Regions from separate parts of the Nocardioides campestrisoli genome, predicted to be linked through region 2. Evidence: predicted binding sites of a transcription regulator. Region 2 holds the regulator's gene; each other region holds the start of a gene.

The links. Region 2 encodes HrcA, which represses chaperone genes, less so after heat shock. Its sites were predicted from a motif close to TTGGCACTCGNNNNNNNCGAGTGCCAA; they were not measured.
Region 1: groES (co-chaperone GroES) is a predicted target of HrcA. The motif match lies at 5,058-5,084, and genes of this name have one in related genera.
Region 3: groL (chaperonin GroEL) is a predicted target of HrcA. The motif match lies at 3,362-3,388, and genes of this name have one in related genera.

What each region holds. Positions count from the first base shown of each region.
Region 1 covers NZ_CP061768.1:3,172,011-3,178,864, forward strand. The annotation lists gene guaB (IMP dehydrogenase) at 1-1,245, opposite strand, end outside; gene H8838_RS14840 (hypothetical protein) at 1,329-2,822, shown strand; gene groL (chaperonin GroEL) at 2,892-4,514, opposite strand; gene groES (co-chaperone GroES) at 4,609-4,905, opposite strand; gene H8838_RS14855 (class I SAM-dependent methyltransferase) at 5,113-6,309, shown strand; gene H8838_RS14860 (hypothetical protein) at 6,352-6,854, opposite strand, start outside.
Region 2 covers NZ_CP061768.1:2,671,071-2,677,924, forward strand. The annotation lists gene H8838_RS12555 (PhoH family protein) at 1-677, opposite strand, end outside; gene H8838_RS12560 (histidine triad nucleotide-binding protein) at 775-1,134, opposite strand; gene H8838_RS12565 (16S rRNA (uracil(1498)-N(3))-methyltransferase) at 1,203-1,949, opposite strand; gene dnaJ (molecular chaperone DnaJ) at 1,961-3,130, opposite strand; gene hrcA (heat-inducible transcriptional repressor HrcA) at 3,168-4,199, opposite strand; gene H8838_RS12580 (MBL fold metallo-hydrolase) at 4,347-5,096, shown strand; gene H8838_RS12585 (hypothetical protein) at 5,149-5,448, shown strand; gene H8838_RS12590 (DUF3097 domain-containing protein) at 5,508-6,362, shown strand; gene hemW (radical SAM family heme chaperone HemW) at 6,387-6,854, opposite strand, start outside.
Region 3 covers NZ_CP061768.1:3,300,988-3,307,841, forward strand. The annotation lists gene H8838_RS15485 (alpha/beta hydrolase family protein) at 1-159, opposite strand, end outside; gene H8838_RS15490 (NAD(P)/FAD-dependent oxidoreductase) at 186-1,421, opposite strand; gene groL (chaperonin GroEL) at 1,569-3,200, opposite strand; gene H8838_RS15500 (pilus assembly protein TadG-related protein) at 3,434-5,026, opposite strand; gene H8838_RS15505 (TadE/TadG family type IV pilus assembly protein) at 5,023-5,445, opposite strand; gene H8838_RS15510 (class I SAM-dependent methyltransferase) at 5,573-6,313, opposite strand; gene H8838_RS15515 (DUF2157 domain-containing protein) at 6,410-6,854, shown strand, end outside.

The sequences.
Region 1 (6,854 bases), 500 kb from region 2:
GAAGTAGCGGTCCTTGGAGTAGGACTTCTTGCCCCGGCTCGACATCGCGCCCAGCGACCCCATGCCGCGGTAGGACTTGAACTGCTTGCCGTTGACGAAGACCAGCTCGCCGGGCGACTCCTCGCAGCCGGCCAGCAGCGAGCCGAGCATCACCGAGTCGGCGCCGGCGACCAGCGCCTTGGCGATCTCCCCGGAGTGCTTCATGCCGCCGTCGGCGATCACCGGCACGCCGGCGGGCTTCGCGGCCAGCGAGGCCTCGTACACCGCGGTGACCTGCGGGACGCCCACACCGGTCACGACGCGGGTGGTGCAGATGGACCCGGGGCCCACCCCGACCTTGACCGCGTCCGCGCCGGAGTCGACGAACGCCTGGGCGCCGGCGCGGGTGGCGACGTTGCCGCCGATCACCTGCACGTGCCGGGTGGCGGGGTCGCTCTTGAGCCGGCGCACCATGTCGAGCAGCAGGTGCACGTGGCCGTGGGCGGTGTCGGCGACCAGGACGTCGACGCCGGCCTCGACCAGCGTGGTCGCCCGCTCCCAGGCGTCACCGAAGTAGCCGATGGCGGCACCGACGAGCAGCCGGCCGTCCGCGTCCTTGGAGGCGTGCGGGAACTGCTCGGACTTCACGAAGTCCTTGACCGTGATCAGGCCGGCGAGCCGGCCGTCGCCGTCGACCAGCGGGAGCCGCTCGCGCTTGTGCTGGCGCAGCAGCGCGGTGGCCTCCTCCCGGCTGATCCCTTCGTGGCCGGTGATCAGCGGCATCGGCGTCATCACCTCGTCGACCTTGGTGGTGGCCCACTCGGCGACCGGGGTGAAACGCAGGTCGCGGTTGGTGATGATGCCGATCAGGTGCTGGTCGGGGTCGACCACGGGCAGCCCCGAGACCCGGTACTCCCCGCAGATGCGGTCCAGGTCCTCGAGGGTGGCGTCCGGGCCGATCGTCACGGGATTGGAGATGATGCCCGTCTGGGTCCGCTTGACCAGGTCGACCTGGTAGGCCTGGTCGGTGATCGAGAGGTTGCGGTGCAGCACGCCCATGCCGCCCTCACGCGCCATCGCGATCGCCATCCGCGACTCCGTCACGGTGTCCATCGCGGCGCTGACCAGCGGCACCTTGAGCGAGATCTCCCGGGTCAGCCGGCTCGTGGTGTCGATCTCCGACGGGGCCAGGTCCGACTCCCCGGGGAGGAGCAGCACGTCGTCGTAGGTGAGGCCGAGGCTTGCGAACTTCTCAGGGATCTCCACGCCACCATGCTACGTCGCCTGCTTTGACCCCGATGTCCCCAGACCAGCATGCTGACCTCAGCAGGACGCCACCCGAGGGAGACATGCAGACAGCTCGCACGACCCGCCCCGACGCGCGCTGGGTGGTCGCCGCGATCGCCCTGGCGGCCTTCCTGCTCCGGCTCCCGGGCCTGACCGGACCGCCCGGCGCCGACGAGTCGGGGTTCCTGATCGTGGCCCGCACCTGGGACCCGCAGCCCGACAGCCTGTTCGGACCCTACTTCGTGGACCGGCCCCCGCTGCTGCTGCTGGTGATCCGGCTGGCCGACGCGGTGGGCGGCCTCACCGCCGTACGCCTGCTCGGGGCCCTGTCCTGCGCCGTGCTGGTCCTCACCGCAGCGGCCTGCGCGCGGCTGATCGCGGGGCGCCGGGCACCGGCCTGGGTCGCCGTCTGCGTGGCGGCGGCCACCTCGACCCCGCTCATCGACCCGGTGCACGTGAAGGGCGAGCTGCTGGGCATCCCCTTCGTGATGGCCGGCTGCTGGCTCGCCCTGCTGGCCCTGCGCCGGGAGTCCGCGGGGCTCGCGCTGCTGGCCGGCGCCCTGGCCTCGCTGGCGGTCGGCCTCAAGCAGAACCTGCTGGGCGCGCTCGTCTTCGCCGCGGTCCTGCTGGTCGGCTCCGTGCTCAGCGGCCGGATCAGCGGCCGCGTCTTCACCCGGCTCGCGCTGGCCGGGCTGCTCGGGGCTGCCCTGCACCCGGCGGTCACGGTGGCCTGGGCGCAGTGGGCGGGCGTCGACCTGGCCACTCTGTGGCACACGGTGGTCTCCTTCCGCGCCGAGGCCAGCGAGGTGCTCTCCTCCCGACCCTCCAAGAGCGCCGAGATCCGGGCCTGGGCCCTGCTCGCGGTGGGCGTGCTCACCGGGATCTTCGCGGTGCTCGCCTGCTTCCTGGCGCTGCTGCCGGTCCAGTGGCGGATCAACGCTCCCCTGACCGCGGCGATCGCGGCGATGTGCGCCTACGACGTCCTCGCGGTGGTGGTCAGCGGCAGCTACTGGCTGGACTACCTGTTCGCCCTGATCCCGGTCACCGCGCTGGCAGCCTCGGCCCTGATCGGAAGCCTGGACCCGGGGTCCGCGGTGATCCCGGCGGCCGTGGGCGCCGTGGTGCTCTCCTGCACCGTGGGCATGGTCGCCTGGCTGGTCTTCAGCCCGGCCTGGATCAGCAGCATCCACGCCGACGACACCGGCCGGGCGATCGGCGAGGTCTCCCAGCCCGGGGACACCCTGGTCGTCTACGGCGGGCAGGCGGACATCCAGCTCACCAGCGGCCTGTCCTCCCCGTACACCCACCTGTGGAGCCTTCCGATGCGGACGCTCGACCCCGACCTGGACGAGCTCACCGAGCTGGTCGAGGGGCCCGACGCCCCCACCTGGCTGGTCGAGGCGGCGTACTTCGGAGCCTGGAACCAGGAGGCCGGCGCCCGCCTGCGCGCCGCGGTCCGGGAGAAGTACGACGACGTGGTGCCGGAGTGCGGGGACGCCCAGCGCATCTGGCGGCTCAAGAGCGCAGACCGGGCCACCCCGCAGCCCGCCTGCTGAGGCCCGGGACGACGAACGGCCCGTCACCCCTCGGGGTGACGGGCCGTTCGGCTGACGAGTCAGACGCGGTCAGTGACCGTGCCCGTGGCCGTGACCGGCCGCCGGAGCGTCGTCCTCCTCCTCGGGCTTGTCCACCACCAGGGTCTCGGTGGTGAGCAGCATGCCCGCGATGGAGGTCGCGTTGACCAGGGCGGACCGGGTCACCTTGACCGGGTCCAGCACGCCCTGGGCGACCAGGTCGCCGTACTCGTCGGTGGCGGCGTTGTAGCCGTTGCCCACCCCGAGCTCGCGGACCTTGGTGGTGACGACGTAGCCGTTGACCCCGCCGTTCTCGGCGATCCAGCGCAGCGGCTCGTCGGCGGCCTTGCGCACCACGCGCACGCCCATCGCCTCGTCACCGGTGAGGCCGAGTCCGTCCTCCAGGACGGAGACGGCGTGCACCAGGGCGGAGCCGCCCCCGGCGACGATGCCCTCCTCGATCGCGGCACGGGTCGCGGAGACCGCGTCCTCGATCCGGTGCTTCTTCTCCTTCAGCTCCACCTCGGTGTGGGCGCCGACCTTGATCACGCACACACCGCCGGCGAGCTTGGCGAGCCGCTCCTGGAGCTTCTCCCGGTCCCAGTCGGAGTCGGTGTTCTCGATCTCGGCCTTGATCTGGTTGACCCGGGCCTCGACCTCGCCGGAGTCACCGGCGCCGTCGATGATCGTGGTGTGGTCCTTGGTGACCACCACGCGCCGCGCCTGGCCGAGCACCTCGAGCCCGACCTGGTCGAGCTTGAGGCCGACCTCGGGCGCCACGACCTGACCGCCGGTCAGGGTCGCGATGTCCTGCATCATCGCCTTGCGACGGTCGCCGAACGCGGGGCTCTTGACCGCGACGGCGTTGAACGTGCCGCGGATCTTGTTGACCACCAGGGTGGAGAGCGCCTCGCCCTCGACGTCCTCGGCGAGGATGAAGAGCGGCTTGCCCGCGGCGATGACCTTCTCCAGCAGCGGGAGCAGCTCGGCGATCGCCGAGATCTTGCCCTGGTGCAGCAGGATGTACGGGTCGTCGAGGACGGCCTCCATCCGCTCGGGGTCAGAGACGAAGTAGGCCGAGATGTAGCCCTTGTCGAACTGCATGCCCTCGGTGAACTCCAGCTCGGTGCCCATGGTGTTGGACTCCTCGACCGTGATCACGCCGTCCTTGCCGACCTTGTCGAAGGCCTGGGCCAGGAGGTCGCCGATGTGGGCGTCGCGGCTGGAGATCGTGGCCACCGAGGCCATGTCCTCACGGGTCTCGACCTCACGGGCGGCCTCGCGCAGGGCGTCGCCGACGGCCTCGGCGGCCGCGTCCATGCCGCGCTTGAGGCTCATCGGGTTGGCGCCGGCGGCGACGGCGCGCAGGCCCTCGTGCACCATCGCCTGGGCCAGCACGGTGGCGGTCGTGGTGCCGTCACCGGCGACGTCGTTGGTCTTGGTGGCGACCTCCTTGGTGAGCTGCGCACCGAGGTTCTCGAACGGGTCGTCGAGCTCGATCTCACGGGCGACGGTGACACCGTCGTTGGTGATGGTCGGCGCGCCCCACTTCTTGTCCAGGACGACGTAGCGGCCCTTGGGGCCGAGCGTCACCTTGACGGTGTTGGCAAGCTTGTCGACTCCGCGCTCGAGGGCGCGACGAGCACTCTCGTCGAACTCCAGGATCTTGGGCATGTGGACTCCTTCTCAGAAAAAAGCGAATCCCGGACGACCGACCGACCGACACGGCGTGCGCGAGGGGCGGTGGTCGTCCGGGACCGGGGAACGATCAGGAAACGATGGCCAGCACGTCGCGGGCCGAGAGGATCAGGTACTCGCCGCCGGAGTACTTCACCTCGGTGCCGCCGTACTTGCTGTAGATGACCTTGTCGCCCACGGAGATGTCCATGGGGATGCGCTCGCTGCCACCCTCGTTGAACCGACCGGGGCCCACGGCCACGACCTCGCCCTCCTGGGGCTTCTCCTTGGCGGTGTCCGGGATGACCAGGCCGGAGGCCGTGGTCTGCTCGGCGTCGAGCGGCTGCACGACGATGCGGTCCTCGAGGGGCTTGATGTTGACCGACACGTTGTCGACCTCCACTTTCTCCACGTAGCGTGCGCCCGCGGGCGCGGACTCAGTTTTGTCTGGGACTCTCGCGCCTGACCTGCGCCGTCGCGGGGGTCGCGGATCGCTTGCGAGATGCTGGCACCCTCGGGTCGAGAGTGCCAAGGGCCACGTTAGCACTCCCCCCGATCGAGTGCCAGACAGGTGACTTCCTGACAGGATGGCGGCGTGGACCTCGAGACCTTCCGCTGGCTGCTCACCGACGACGGCCAGCGCCTGATCGACACGGCCACCCACGCCTACGCCGACGCCGGTGCCGACCCGCTGCGCGCCACCGCCGCCGTCCGCCGGGTCGAGTCCGACCCCGACCGGGCCGCCGCAGCGCTCACCGTGGTCGCCCTGCGGGTGCGCGCGGTGCCGAAGTTCGGCCCCGACGCGGTCTCGATGTACTTCTCCCCCGACGCCCTGGAGCAGGCCACCCGCCGCCGGGTGGCGGACCACCGCGCCGCCCGGCTCGCCGCGGCGCAGCCCTCGTCGGTGGTGGACCTCGGGTGCGGGATCGGCGGCGACCTGATCGCCTTCGCCCGGGCCGGCCTGGTGGCGGCCGGCGTCGACCTGGACCCCGTCCGGGTCGCCATGGCCGAGGCCAACCTGGCCGCCCTGGGCCTGGAGGGGGCCGCGATGGCCACCGACGCGACCCGGATGGACCTGGCCCCGTTCGGCGCCGTCTTCGCCGACCCCGCCCGGCGCGGCGCCCGCGGACGCATCTTCGACCAGGACGGCTGGACCCCGTCGTGGGACTTCGTCACCGCCCTGCTGGCCCGGCCGGAGGGGTCGGGGGCGGTCGTCAAGGTCGCGCCCGGGATCCCGCACGCCCTGGTGCCCGAGGGTGTCGAGGCGGAGTGGGTCAGCGACGAGGGTGAGGTGAAGGAGGCCGCCCTGTGGTCCTCCGGCCTGGCCACCACCTCGCGCCGCGCCACGGTGATCAGCGGCGCCGGCCTGGCCTCGCTCACCGCCGAGGACGACCCGTACGCCGGCCGGGACCGGCCCGTGCGCCCGTTGGGGCAGCACCTCTACGAGCCGGACGGCGCGGTGATCCGGGCGGGCCTGGTGACCGCGGTCGCCGCGGGGGTGGAGGGTGGGCTGCTGGACCCGCACATCGCCTACGTCACCTCGGACAAGTCGTTCCGGAGCCCGTTCATGCGCGCCTACTACGTGATCGACGAACTGCCGTTCCGGGAGAAGCAGCTGCGGGCGGCCCTGGCCGAGCGCAACGTCGGCCCGCTGACCATCAAGAAGCGCGGGGTCGACGTGGTGCCCGAGCAGCTGCGCAAGCGGCTGGCGCTGACCGGTGACGAGGAGGCGACGATCGTGCTCACCCGGATCGACGGCGTCGGCCGGGCGCTGCTGGTGCGTCCGTTCTGAGCACGGCGACCACCCGGCCCACTCGTCTCAGGCCCACTCGTCTCAGGCCCACTCGAAGGTGGCCAGCACACCCTCGACGAACTCGGCGCGCTCCTTCTTGGTCGTGTACTTCGTCGTGTCGAGGTGGAAGAAGAGCGTGAGCTTCATCCCCTGGTGCATCGCCCCGAACTCCTCGTACCAGACGACTTCGTCGCGGTCCCTGATCCCGGCGAAGTGGTAGACCTCCACGCCGTCGAGGGTCCTGTCGGGCAGTCGGCGCACCCGGGGCGAGACGTTCTTGTGGCTGGAGAGCGCGTCCCGGGCGATCTCCTCCAGCGGGGCCTCCCGGACGAAGAGGATCTCCCCCATCGCCACCCAGCTGACGCTGTCGACGTCCTTGGCCGAGATCTGGGTGCTGATCAGCGCGTCGTGGGTCCACCCCTCGGGTGCCCGCATCTTGCCGGTCTCGAGCTCCAGGTACTTCCCGGTGGCCGGGGCGACCGAGGCCGACGGCGCCGGCGCCTCGGTCTCCGGGCTCGGCGTGGGCGACGCGCTCGCGGGCGCTC
Region 2 (6,854 bases):
CGCATGTAGGCCAGGGGGGCCACCTCGATCGTGCCCGCGGCGAGCAGCTTGGGGATCGTCTCGGGGTCGATCATGTCGTGCAGCGCGTCGTAGAGCGGGCGCAGGTACGGGTCGATCTTCTCGCTCAGCGTGCCGGGCAGGTAGCCCAGCCGCTCCCCCGCCTCGACCGCCGGACGGGTCAGGATGATCCGGGTGACCGCCTTGGCCTGCAGCGCCTGGACCGCCTTGGCCATCGCCAGGTAGGTCTTGCCGGTGCCCGCCGGGCCGATGCCGAAGGTGATGGTGTGCTTGTCGATCGAGTCGACGTAGCGCTTCTGGTTCAGCGTCTTGGGCCGGATCGTCCGACCCCGGTTCGACAGGATGTTGAGCGAGAGCACGTCGGCCGGGCGCTCGGTGGTCTCCTGGCGCAGCATCGACACGATCCGCTCGATGGTCTCCGAGGTGACGCCCTGCCCGGTGCGCAGGATCGCGACGACCTCGTCGAGCAGCCGCTCGGCCAGGGCGATCTCGGCGGCGTCACCGTGGAAGGTGACGCGGTTGCCGCGGACGTGCACGTCGGCGTCGAAGGATTCCTCGATCAGCGCGAGGTGCTCGTCGCCCGGTCCCAGGAGGCTGACCATGTTGATGCTGTTGGGCACCACGACGGTGTGCTTGGTGATGAGTGGCGAGTCAGTCATGTTCCCCGTGGGGTGGCCTTTCGGATGGCGGCTTGGCCACCCCATGCTACGTCGGGGCCGGGCACGCCTCCCAGCGAGTTCTCGCCCGGGCGCCCGCTCAGCCGGGGGGCCAGGTCAGCGGTCGCCCGCCGAGCAGGTGCAGGTGGGTGTGGAACACCGTCTGGCCGGCGCCCGCCCCGGTGTTGAAGACCAGCCGGTAGTCGCCGGCCAGCCCCTCGGCCTCGGCGACCGCGTCGGCGACCCGCACCAGGTCCGCGAGCGCCTCGGGTGCCTGGGTGGCCAGCTCGACGGCGTTGGCGTGGTGCTCGCGCGGGACCACCAGGACGTGCGTGGGCGCCTGGGGGTTGATGTCGCGGAACGCCACGGAGCCGTCGCTGGTGTGGACGACCTCGGCGGGCACGTCACCGGCCACCAGCCGGCAGAAGAGGCACGTCTCGGAGGGACTCGGATCGCTCATGAGCGCACTCTCCCACGCGGCGGCCCGAGCTGTCTGCCGCCGGCCCGTCGGCCCCGGCGACCGGGTCGCTACCGCCAGCGCGCCGAGCGCGCCATCAGCGCCGCCACCGCGGCGACCCCGGCGGTCGAGGTACGCAGCACCTCGGACCCCAGACGGGCGACCCGCGCCCCGGCGTCGGTCAGCGCCGCCAGCTCCTCGGGCGAGATCCCGCCCTCCGGGCCGACCACCAGCAGGACCTCGCGCGCGGAGTCCGGCAGCGCGGGCAAGGGGTCGGCGGCGTCCTCGTGCAGGACCACGGCGAGGCCGTCTGCGCCCAGCCCCGCGACGAGGTCGCAGACCTCGGCGGTGGTGGCCAGCTCCCGCACCTCGGGGAACCAGGAGCGGCGCGCCTGCTTCGCCGCCTCGGCGGCCGTGGCCACCCACTTGGCGTGCGACTTGACCGCACGCTCCCCGCGCCAGACCGCGACGCTGCGAGCGGCCGCCCACGGGACGACGACGTCCACCCCGACCTCGGTCAGCACCTCGACCGCCAGCTCGCCGCGGTCACCCTTCGGCAGGGCCTGCACCACGGTGAACGCCGGGCTGGGTCGCGGCGTCTGCTCCAGCGCGGAGACGGTCACCGCCAGGAGCCGCTTGCCGGTGCCGGTCACCTCGCCCTGGGCGGCCAGGCCGAGACCGTCGGTGAGCACCACCTGCTCGCCCACCCGGAGCCGGCGTACGGCGACCGCGTGGTGAGCCTCGGCACCGGTGACCTCGACGACCTCCCCGACCCGGACGCCGGCGAGCGTGGGGACCCGGTGCACGGGCAGCGACATCGCGAGCGCCGTCAGTGCCCGAAGGCGTCGCGCAGCCGGCCGAAGACCGACTTGCCGGACGCCTTCACGGTGCCCTCCGGAGACTCCTCGCCGCGCAGCTGCGACAGCTCGCGGAGCAGCTCCTCCTGGCGGGCGTCGAGGCGGGTGGGCGTCTCGACGATCACGGTGACGACCAGGTCGCCCCGCCCGCCGCGCAGGCCCGGCACGCCCTCGCCGCGGATCACCTGCTCGGTGCCGGACTGGGTCCCGGGCCGGATCTCCAGGTCGAAGGTGGTGGGCTTGTCCTCGCCCTCCTCGTGCAGGTCGGCCTCCAGCAGCGGCAGGACGACGGTGGTGCCCAGCGCGGCCGCGGTCATCGGCACCGAGACCGTGCAGTGCAGGTCGTTGCCGGCACGGATGAACGTCGGGTGCTGGGCGACCCGGATCTCGACGTAGAGGTCCCCGGCGGGCCCGCCGCCGGGGCCGACCTCGCCCTGCTCCGCGAGCTGGACGCGGGTGCCGTCGTCGACGCCCGCGGGGATCTTCACGGTGAGGGTGCGCCGCGAGCGCACCCGCCCGTCACCCGCGCACTCCCGGCACGGGTCAGCGATGACCGTGCCGAAGCCACGGCAGGCGGCGCACGGGCGCAGCGTGCGGATCTCGCCCAGGAACGAGCGCTGCACCTGGGCGACCTCACCGGCGCCGCGACAGGTCTCGCAGGTGGTCGGGTGGGTGCCCGGGGCGGTGCCCTCGCCGTGGCAGGTGGTGCACGCCACCGCGGTGTCGACCTTGATCTCCCGGGTCACGCCGAAGGCGGCCTCGGCCAGCTCGATCTCGAGGGCGATCAGCGCGTCCTGGCCCCGCCGGGTGCGCGGGCGGGGTCCGCGGCCGCCACCGGTCGCCGCGCCCGGTCCGGCGCCGCCGAAGAACGCGTCCATGATGTCGGTGAACGAGAACCCCGCTCCCTGGCCGAACCCCCCGGCGCCGCCGAAGGGGTCGCCGCCGCGGTCGTAGTGCGCCCGCTTCTGCGGGTCCGAGAGGACCTCGTAGGCGCCGGTCACCTCCTTGAACCGCTCCTGGGTCTCGGGGTCCGGGTTCACGTCCGGGTGCAGCTGGCGCGCCAGCCGTCGGTAGGCCTTCTTGATCGTGTCGGCATCGGCGTCCTTGGGCACACCGAGCAACTCGTAGAGGTCCTGGCTCAACTTCGTCCTTCGTCGTGGGTGGGAATGGGCGGGGCGCTCAGGCCTCGTCCAGGATGCGGGAGACGTAACGGGCGACGGCGCGGACCGCTGCCATGGTGCCGGGGTAGTCCATGCGGGTGGGCCCCACGATGCCCAGGCTGGCCAGGGCGTCCTGGCCCGGCCCGTAGCCGGTGGCGACCACACTGGTGCCGGCGAGCTCGGTGTACGGGCCCTCGTGGCCGATCCGGACCGTCACCGCACCGGCGTCCGCCACCTCGCCGAGGAGCTTGAGCAGCACGACCTGCTCCTCGAGCGCCTCCAGCAGCGGCCGCACGGTGGTGTCGAAGTCCTGGCCGAAGCGCGCCAGGTTGGCCGCACCCCCGACCGCGACGCGCTCGTCGCGGCGGTGGTCGGACATCGCGTCGGTGAGCGCCTCGACGACCGCGGTGGTCAGGGCCAGGTCGGGAGCGGGGACCTCGCCCAGCAGGGCCGACAGCGCGGTCGCGGCCTCCGCGATCCGCTGGCCGGACGCGGTCCGGGCGATGCGCTGGCGCAGGTCGACCAGCCGGTCGTCGTCGAGCTCCCCGGTGCCGTCGGGCAGCTCGACCACCCGCTGCTCGACCCGGCCGGTGGACAGGATCAGCACCAGCAGCAGGCGGCCCGGCGCCAGGAGCACGACCTCGACGTGGCGCACGGTGCTGCGCGACAGGGTGGGGTACTGCACGACCGCCACCTGGCGGGTGAGCTGGGAGAGGGTGCGCACGGAGCGCTGGACCACGTCGTCGAGGTCGACCGCACCGTCGAGGAAGGAGGCGATGGCGCGCTTCTCCGCCCCGGTCATCGGCTTGACGGTGGTCAGCCGGTCGACGAAGAGGCGGTAGCCCTTGTCGGTCGGCACCCGGCCGGCACTGGTGTGCGGCTGGTGGATGAATCCCTCGTCCTCCAGCGCGGCCATGTCGTTGCGCACCGTGGCGGGCGAGACCCCCAGCCCGTGCCGTTCCACGAGGGCCTTGGAGCCGACCGGCTCCTCGGTGGCCACGTAGTCCTCCACGATCGCACGCAGGACGGCGAGCTTGCGGTCGTCCGACATGGCTCCTCCAATCCTGGTGTCTCGCGCCGGGCACGGGCTCCGTGCCGCGGTCGCTGGTGTCGGGTCTGTCCCGGTCCGGATGCTGGCACTCTGCTTCCGCGAGTGCCAAGTCTACTAGGCCCGCGAGCGCCGACTAGGCTCGACGGCATGACGCAGCTCGTCGAGGTAGCCGACCGGGTCTGGGTGGCACGGTACGCCGCCTACGACGTGAACGTGACAGTGCTCGGCGGGGAGCGCGGCCTCGTGGTCGTCGACAGCCGCGAGTCCGTGGAGGCGGGCCGCGAGCTGGCGGCCGACGTGGCGGCGCTCGGCCGCGGCGAGGTGGTCGCCGTCGTCAACACCCACGACCACGTCGACCACGTGGGCGGGAACACGGCGCTGGGCGCTCCCGAGGTGGTCGCCCACGAGGACGCGGACGTCCCCACCGCGACCCGCACCTTCTCCTCGGTCAGCACCCTGGACCTGGGCGACCGGGTGGTCGAGCTCTTCCACCCCGGACGGGCCCACACCGCGGGCGACCTGGTCGTCCGCGTGCCGGACGCCGACCTCCTGGTCGTGGGCGACCTCGTGGAGGAGGCGACCCCGCCGTGGTACGGCGCGGACTCGTGGCCCCTGGACTGGCCGATCGCGCTGGACATGGTCCTCGGGCTGGCCTCCGGCAGCACCGTGGTGGTTCCCGGCCACGGCATCCCCGTGGACCGCGACTTCGTCGAGCAGCAGCGCGGCGACGTGGGCATCGTCGCGGAGACCCTGCGCGACCTGGCCGGACGAGGGGTTCCGCGGGCGGAGGCCCTGGCCGCGGCGTCGTGGCCGTTCCCGCCCGAGCACATCGCCGAGGGCGTCGCCCGCGCCTACGACCAGCTCCCCCAGGCCCGGCGCACGCTCCCGCTGGTCTGACCCAGGCCGCGCGACCCGTGTGACCACCCTCACCGCGGGGTACGACGCGACCATGAGCGACCCCACCGACCTGCCCCAGGCCAGCAGCGAGTCCAGCGAGGCGGACGCCGACCACGGCGCCGGCGACACCGCGCCCGACGAGCGCTCGGTCGCCGGCATCGACGACGACCAGCTGCCCGAGGACGTGCGACCCGGCGAGGACAACCCGCTGGCCGAGCCCCTGGACCCCGACGACCCGGAGACCAGGTCGCCCGACGAGCTGGGCATGCACGACGTCCAGGACGACAGCGCCGGCGACAGCTCGGGCGACAGTGCCGGCGAGGACGGTCAGGCCGGCATTCCCGAGGGCTGATCCGCCCCTGCCCGCGCGTCCTTCCCGGGCTGGCCGGGCCGCCGTTCTAGCGTGGTCCGGTGCCTTCCCCCAGTGACCGCTACGGCTCCGACGTCCTCTCCACCGACTGGCGCGCCCCCGCGCGCGGGCGAGCCCAGGACAGGCCCGCCGAGGTCGGCCTGGTGATCGAGGAGGTCACCACCGGCTGGTGCGGCGAGATCGTCGGGATCGACCGCGACCTGCGGACGGTGACCCTGGAGGACCGGCGTTTCACCCGCCGGACCTTCCCGATGGGCCCCGGCTTCCTGCTCGAGGGCGCCCCGGTGGTGCTCACTCCGCCGGTGCAGCGCGCGGCCCCGGCGAAGGCGACCCGCACCGCGTCGGGCTCGGTGGCCGTGCACGGGGCCAAGGCCCGCGTCGCCCGGCAGAGCCGGATCTTCGTCGAGGGCCGCCACGACGCCGAGCTGGTGGAGAAGGTCTGGGGCGACGACCTGCGGATCGAGGGCGTGGTGGTCGAGTTCCTCGGGGGCGTCGACGACCTGGCCGACCACCTCAAGGACTTCAAGCCGGGCCCCGACCGCCGCGTCGGCGTGCTGGTCGACCACCTGGTCCCCGGGTCGAAGGAGAGCCGGATCGCCCAGGGCATCATGCGCTCCGCGGTGGGCAAGCACGTGCTGATCGTGGGCCACCCGTTCATCGACGTCTGGCAGGCGGTCAAGCCGCAGCGACTCGGCTTCGACCGCTGGCCAGACGTGCCGCGGCACATCGACTGGAAGAAGGGCACCTGCCAGCAGCTCGGCTGGCCACACCGCGACCAGGCCGACATCGCCCGCGCCTGGAAGCACATCCTGGGCGGCGTACGCGGCTTCCAGGACCTCGACCCCGCCCTGCTCGGGCGGGTCGAGGAGCTCATCGACTTCGTCACCGCCCCCTGAGGGCGCGGATCCGGAGCCTCCGGCTCAGTCGTCCAGGAGGTGGCGGACCACGCCGTCGGCCAGCAGCCTGCCCTCGCGGGTCAGCACCAACCGGTCGCCGTCGACCACCACGAGACCCCGCGCCACCACCTCGGGCACCCGGTCGCGCTCGGGCTCGCCCAGGGCGTCCAGCGCGAGGCCGTCGACCAGCCGCAGCTCCAGCAGGACCCGCTCGAGGTGCCGCTCGGAGTCGGTGAGCAGCTCGCGGCCGTGGGCGGGGCTCAGCCCGGCGGCCAGCCGCTGCTGGTAGGCCGCCGGGTGCTTGACGTTCCACCACCGCACCCCACCGACGTGCGAGTGAGCACCGGGCCCGGCACCCCACCAGTCGCCGCCCGTCCAGTAGAGCAGGTTGTGCCGGCACCGGCTCTCCGGGCGACGCGCCCAGTTGGACACCTCGTACCACCCCAGCCCGGCTGCGGTGAGGCGCTCGTCGGCCATCAGGTACTTGTCCGC
Region 3 (6,854 bases), 630 kb from region 2:
CCACGGCGACCGAGGCTGCGGAGTCTCGTCCTCGGGAGCCTGCGTCGGCGACGGCGTCACCGACTCCGCCGCGTCCGGCGTGCGCGCGGCCTTCTCCGCCTCCTCAGTGCAGCTGGCCAGCACCAGCAGGCCGATCAGCAGGGGCAGGATCCGTCGCACCTCGCCCACGGTAGCCCGGGTCGGGATCAGCGCAGCGGGTCGAACGGCTGGAGCGGAGCGGGCAGCCGGCCGGTGACGATCCGCTCGGCCAGCAGCCTCCCCGTGGTCGGCCCCAGGGTGATCCCCCACATGCCGTGTCCGCCGGCGACGAAGACCCGGTCGGACCGGGTGGCCCCGACCAGCGGCAGCCCGTCGGGGGTGCAGGGCCGGGCGCCGACCCACTCGTCGCGCCGGGCGCCGAGCTCGGCGCCGCGCAGCAGCGGTCGGGCGGCGTCCACGATCGCCTCGATCCGCCGGGTGTCCAGGCCGGCGTCGGCGGGCCGGAACTCCATCATCCCGGCGATCCGCAGCCGGTCGCCGTCCGGCGTGCAGGCGACCCGCTGCGACGGGAAGTAGACCGGCCCGGCCGGGACCGGGTCGATCGGCACGGTGAAGGAGTAGCCGCGGCCCGCCTGCACGGGCAGCGTCACCCCGAACGGCCGGGCGAGCTGGTTGAGCCAGGCGCCCGAGGCGATCACCACGGCGTCGTAGGACTCGCCGGCCACCTGCACCTGGTCGCCGCGCTGCTTGAGGGCGTCGACCTGGACCCCGCTGACGATCCGGGCGCCCCGGCGTCGTACCTCCTCGGCGAGCGAGGCGACGTACGTGCTGGGCGTCAGGTAGCGCTGGCCGTCGAGCCGGATCGCGGCGCCGATGGCCGGGGAGAGCGCGGGCTCCAGGCTCCGCGCCTCGTCGCCGCTGAGGACCTCGTAGTCCAGCTCCTGCCCGCTGGCGCGGATGTGCTCGATCTCCTCGAGCAGCACGGCCCGCTCGGCCGGCGTCCGGTACGCCGCCAGGAACGGCTTGGCCTCGGGCGTGGGCGCCGCCACCCCGCCGTCGCGGAGCCGGTCGAAGCCGTCGAGCGCCAGGGAGTTGATGGGCACCAGCGCACGCATCGCCTCCCGCCAGCGCTCCATCGTGGAGTTGCGGGCGAAGCGGACCAGGAAGGAGAGCAGCCGGCGGTCGGTGGTGATCGGCACGTAGACCGGCGACTTGGGGCTGACCACCGCCCGGATGCCGTACTTGAGCACGGCCGGCTCCGGCAGCGGCGTCGCCAGCCCCGGCGTCAGCCAGCCGGCGTTCCCCCACGAGGAGCCCGCGGCCACGCCGGTGCGGTCGAGCACCGTGACCCGGACGCCCTGCTCCTGGAGGAACCAGGCGGTCGCGAGACCGACCATCCCAGCTCCGACAATCGCGACGTGGTCCGGCCTCTGCGCTCCCATGGAGGCAGCATGCCCCGGATCTGTGACACACGCCACCCATCAGGCGCATCAAGTGTCACAAGCGCGCCGGACATGGTCGCCCCGACATGGGAGCAGGGCCCCCGCCGAAGCGAGGGCCCTGCCGATGGTGCGTGTCTGATCCGAGGATCAGAAGTCCATGCCACCCATGCCACCGGTCGGGTCGCCGCCCATGGGCGCCGCCTTCTCCGGCTTGTCGGCCACGACGGCCTCGGTGGTCAGGAACAGCGCCGCGATGGAGGCGGCGTTCTGCAGGGCGGAGCGCGTGACCTTCGCCGGGTCGATGATGCCCTCGGCGATCATGTCGACGTACTCGCCGGTGGCCGCGTTGAGGCCGTGGCCCGACTCCAGGTTGCGCACCTTCTCCGCGATGACGCCACCCTCGAGACCGGCGTTGATCGCGATCTGCTTGAGCGGGGCCTCGGTCGCCTTGCGGACGATCTCGGCACCGGTCGCCTCGTCGCCCGAGAGGTCCAGCTTCTCGAAGACGTTCTTGGCGGCCTGCACCAGGGCAACGCCACCACCGGCGACGATGCCCTCCTCGACGGCAGCCTTCGCGTTGCGAACGGCGTCCTCGATGCGGTGCTTGCGCTCCTTGAGCTCGACCTCGGTGGCCGCGCCGACCTTGATCACCGCAACGCCGCCGGCCAGCTTGGCCAGGCGCTCCTGCAGCTTCTCGCGGTCGTAGTCGGAGTCCGACTTCTCGATCTCGGCGCGGATCTGGTTGACCCGGCCCTCGATCTGGCCACTGTCGCCCGAGCCCTCGACGATGGTGGTCTCGTCCTTGGTGATGACGACCTTGCGGGCCTGGCCGAGCAGCTCGATGCCCGCGGTGTCCAGCTTGAGGCCGACCTCCTCGGAGATGACCTGGCCGCCGGTCAGGATCGCGATGTCCTGCAGCATGGCCTTGCGGCGGTCGCCGAAGCCCGGAGCCTTGACGGCGACGGACTTGAAGGTGCCCTTGATCTTGTTCACGACCAGGGTCGACAGCGCCTCGCCGTCGACGTCCTCGGCGATGATGACCAGCGGCTTGCCGGACTGCATGACCTTCTCCAGCAGCGGGAGCAGGTCCTTGACCGACGAGATCTTGGAGTTCGCGATGAGGATGTAGGGGTCCTCGAGGACCGTCTCCATGCGCTCGGGGTCGGTGACGAAGTAGGCCGAGATGTAGCCCTTGTCGAACCGCATGCCCTCGGTCAGCTCGAGGTCGATGCCGAAGGTGTTCGACTCCTCGACGGTGATGACGCCTTCCTTGCCGACCTTGTCCATCGCCTCGGCGATGGCGTCGCCGACCGTGGTGTCGCCACCGGCGGAGATGGTCGCGGTGGACGCGATCTGCTCCTTGGTCTCGACGTCCTTGGCCATGCTCAGGAGCTCGGTGGAGACAGCCTCGACGGCCGCCTCGATGCCGCGCTTGAGACCCATCGGGTTCGCGCCCGCAGCCACGTTGCGCAGGCCCTCGCGGACCATCGCCTGGGCGAGCACGGTCGCCGTCGTCGTACCGTCACCGGCGACGTCGTCGGTCTTCTTGGCAACTTCCTTGACGAGCTCGGCACCGATCTTCTCGTACGGGTCCTCGAGCTCGATCTCCTTGGCGATCGACACACCATCGTTCGTGATGGTGGGCGCGCCCCACTTCTTCTCGAGGACGACGTTGCGACCCTTGGGGCCCAGCGTCACCTTGACCGCGTCGGCGAGCGTGTTCATGCCACGCTCGAGACCACGACGGGCCTCCTCGTTGAAAGCAATCAGCTTCGGCATAACTCCTGTGATTCCTTTTCGGGAGTTTGGGGGTGCGGCCCTGATGGGTTGCCCGCGACGGACGATCCGGCTGCCCGGCGAACCCTTCCCGCCGGCGCTTCGGACCTCAACGTCACCAGTCCGCTTCTGTCACTCTCATGCTGAGAGTGCCAACTCCATGTTTAGCACTCGGGTGGTGGGAGTGCAAACGCCCCGACCGCGCTCGAGCGGTCGGGGCGTTGCGGGTCGCGGAGCTAACGCGGCAACCGGATCAGCTTGACGCCACCCGAGAGCGATCCCAGTGCGGTCTGGAAGATCGGGCCGAGCTCGGACCCGTTGGAGGCGCAGAAGTAGAAGTCGCCGTCGCCGTTCTCGTCGGTCTTCTCCTTCGTGGTGCTGCAGTCGCTCTCCGCCTTGGACGCCTCGCCCGTGCCTGGGTGTGGCGACGCAGCGGCAGCCAGCGCGTTACGGACCTTCGGCGTGCTCTTGCTGTTGCCGCAGTTGGCCGTGTTGGCAGACCCGAAGCCGACCGTGATGATGATGACTCCCTCGTCCTTGGTCTGCGTGGCGATGTCGTTGAAGTTCTTGCAGGCCTGACTCACCTGGCTGGATTCTTCTCCCCCGACCCCCATGTCGCCGGGGGTGTTCAGGCTGAGTCCGGTGCTGTGCTCGTCGAGCACCTCCTGAGGCATGCCGTCGGTCTCGAAGATGATCGCCTTGCGAACAGTCCCAGGACGGTCGGCAGGCAGGGATCCCAGGTTGTTGATGTCCCACCCGAGGAGGTAGCGCGCCGCGCCCTTGAGCGCGCTCGCCGGGTGCGTCTTGTACGAGCCTGAGGACGCCTCGTTCCGGATGCACCCGACCCCGGCGACGAGCTCACTGCTGTAGTTGAGCGTCGGGGTGGTCGCGCCGGTCAGGTAGTTGTTGCTGAACGGGACCGCGACCCAACTGCCCCCCTTCACCTGGACCTGGAGGTCGGCGGCCACCCGGTTGTTGTAGGCGGTGGTGGTCTCCCCGCTCTTCTTCGATGGCTTCGAGTAGTCCTGCGGATCCGTCCGGCAGGTGGCGCTGGTCCCCTTGGACTTGTGCAGCGCCCCGAGGGCGACGTAGTGCATCAGCGGGTTCATCGTCTTCAAGGCGCCCTCGATCCCGGTGACCATGGCCTTGCGGTTGGTCTCGCTCATCGAGCCAGTGCGGTCCGCCATGATCACCACGTCCATCGGGTTGGGTGTGGAGGTGCCGCAGGAGCCGGCGCACGCCGTGGAGACCACGACCCCCGTGTTGCCCTCGTCGAAGCCGATCACGGGGGCGAAGCCGTACTTCACGGTCTTGCTGTCCCACACCGAGATCGTGTTGCACGAACCGACGACTGGATCGCACGGGATCGCGCAGATGGCCTCGTTGCAGGTGAACCCGTCCTTGGTGGGGGTCTTCCGGGGGTAGTTGGTGGTGTTGTAGGGAGTCTTTGCGCCCGGCTTGCACGTGGCGGGGATCTGCGTCCAGTCCGGAGCGAGCGGGTTCACCTTGGTGTTGGAGGCCACCACGCAGTAGAGCTTGCCCTCCGGGCTCGAGTCGGGATCCGCAGCCTTGGCAGTCGCCACCGCGGCGGCGAGGGCGGCGGACCCGCTGGTCGTGAGACTGAACGACGCCTCGTGGGCAGCCATGTCGATGGTGTCGTGCAGACGCTGCTTGGCGGCGACCTGACTGGCGATGTCCACGCCGATGGCCGCTGCAGCGAAGAGCACCACGACGACCACCGCCATGATGATCGCGACGGCGCCACGATCGTCGCCCCGACGGCTACCTTCGGACATTCGAGACAGCCTCACAAAACGGTTCATGGTCATTCGATCCTCATCTGCGCGGTGCGATCGAGACTGATGGAGTCGCCGAAGAAGATGCTGACCGGCGTGATCATCTTGTGGTTGTACTTGACGGTCACGACCGCCCAACCGTTGGAGACCGCATCGGCGTCGTAGTTGCTGCCGCACGCCGCCTTGGTCGGCTTGATGCACGTCACCTGGACCACCGCCCCCGCGACCCCGTCGAGACTCTGCTGGGCAACGGCGATGATGTCGGCCTTGCCCCCCCCGAGGCTGGCCTCGCGCGCAGCGTCTCGCGTGGCGTTGTTGATGACGGAGTGCCGGTTGATCGCGTAACCGAAGTCCACGATGCCGAAGACCAGCATGAACAGGATCGGCATGATCAGCGCGAACTCGACGGCGGCCGCCCCCCGCTCCCCGCGGCGCCTACGACGTATCGACATGGGTCTCCTCAAGCAGTCGCGCCGGCCGCGGCCCGGTGGAGGTACCACCGGGTAGGGCACAGCGGCACGACTGTACGAACGCGCTCAGAGCCCGGACACAGATTCAGGCAAAAATGGCCCGAACGGTCTAGTCCCGCTGTCCCTTCGGCTGACCATCGGGGTAGCGCTCGCTCAGCACCGTCCACTTGTTGGTGCCCTCGAGGTTGTCGCCCTTCTCGATGATCACCAGGTTGTGGAAGCAGTGCACCGCCTTCACCCAGCGGTCGGCGTACGACGGCTCGTGCGGTACGACGTACTCCTCGTGGTTGAGGCCGTCGACGAGGTCCTTGACCAGGTCCATCGTGGTGCCGCGGGCATGCCGGTCCTCGGCCCCGCCCCACTCGGGCCAGTAGGAGGTCTGGGTGTCCTCGATCGCGTAGATACCGCCGTCGGGCAGCAGCGGGAAGAGGATCTCGAAGGTCCGCCGGATGTGCGCGGGCACGTGCGAGCCGTCGTCGATCACCACGCGCGGGACGCCCTGTTCGTCGAGGATCCGCCGCAGCACCGCCTCGTCGGTCTGGTCGCCGCGGTACGTGGTGATCCGGTTGCGGTCGACGAACGACTTGTCCTCGATGTCCAGGCCGACGATGTTCGCCTTCGGGAAGAACCACTTCCACGCCTTCAGCGACGCGCCGCCCTGCCGGTTGCGGGCGTAGCCGCCGACCCCGATCTCCAGCAGGGTGAACTCCTCGTCGCGCAGGTGCTCGAGGAACCGCTGGTAGTGCGGGGTGTAACGGTGCACGCCCCACTTGTCGGTGCCGAAGTGCTGGGCGAGCTCGGTGAGGCTGCGCCCCTTCAGCGGGGGCTGCGTCGAGGGTTCGTCCGGCACGCCGCCACCCTAGTGGGCCACGACACGTCTAGCCCGCCGGGCGGATGAGTACACCGACTCATGGCGCCGCCGCCGCGCCGACACCACGATGTGCCCATGGACCCCACCACCGCACGCCGCGAGCCGGCGTCGTACGCCGTTCCTGCGACGCCGGGCCAGCTGGCCTGGCTCCGGGACCAGGTCGACGACTGGCGGGCAGAGGGCCTGATCGACCCGGCCACCGCCGAGGCGGTCCTCGCGCGCTACCTCGAGTCGCGGCGGTTCTCGCTGGGCCGCCTGCTGCTCGCCGTCGGAACGGGGTTCCTCGGCATCGGCCTGATCTGGTTGGTCGCCGCCAACCTGGACGAGCTCTCCCCTCTCACCCGGTTCCTGGCGGTCGTCGTCCTCTGGCTGACCTGCCTGGTCGGCGCCGAGGTGCTCGACTCGCGTCGTACGTCGGCCGTCGTGGTCGGCGCCGTCCGCACGCTGGCGGCGTTCGGCGTCGGGGCGGTCATCTTCCAGGCCGCGCAGAGCCTGCAGGTGCCGGCGTACGAGCCGGGAC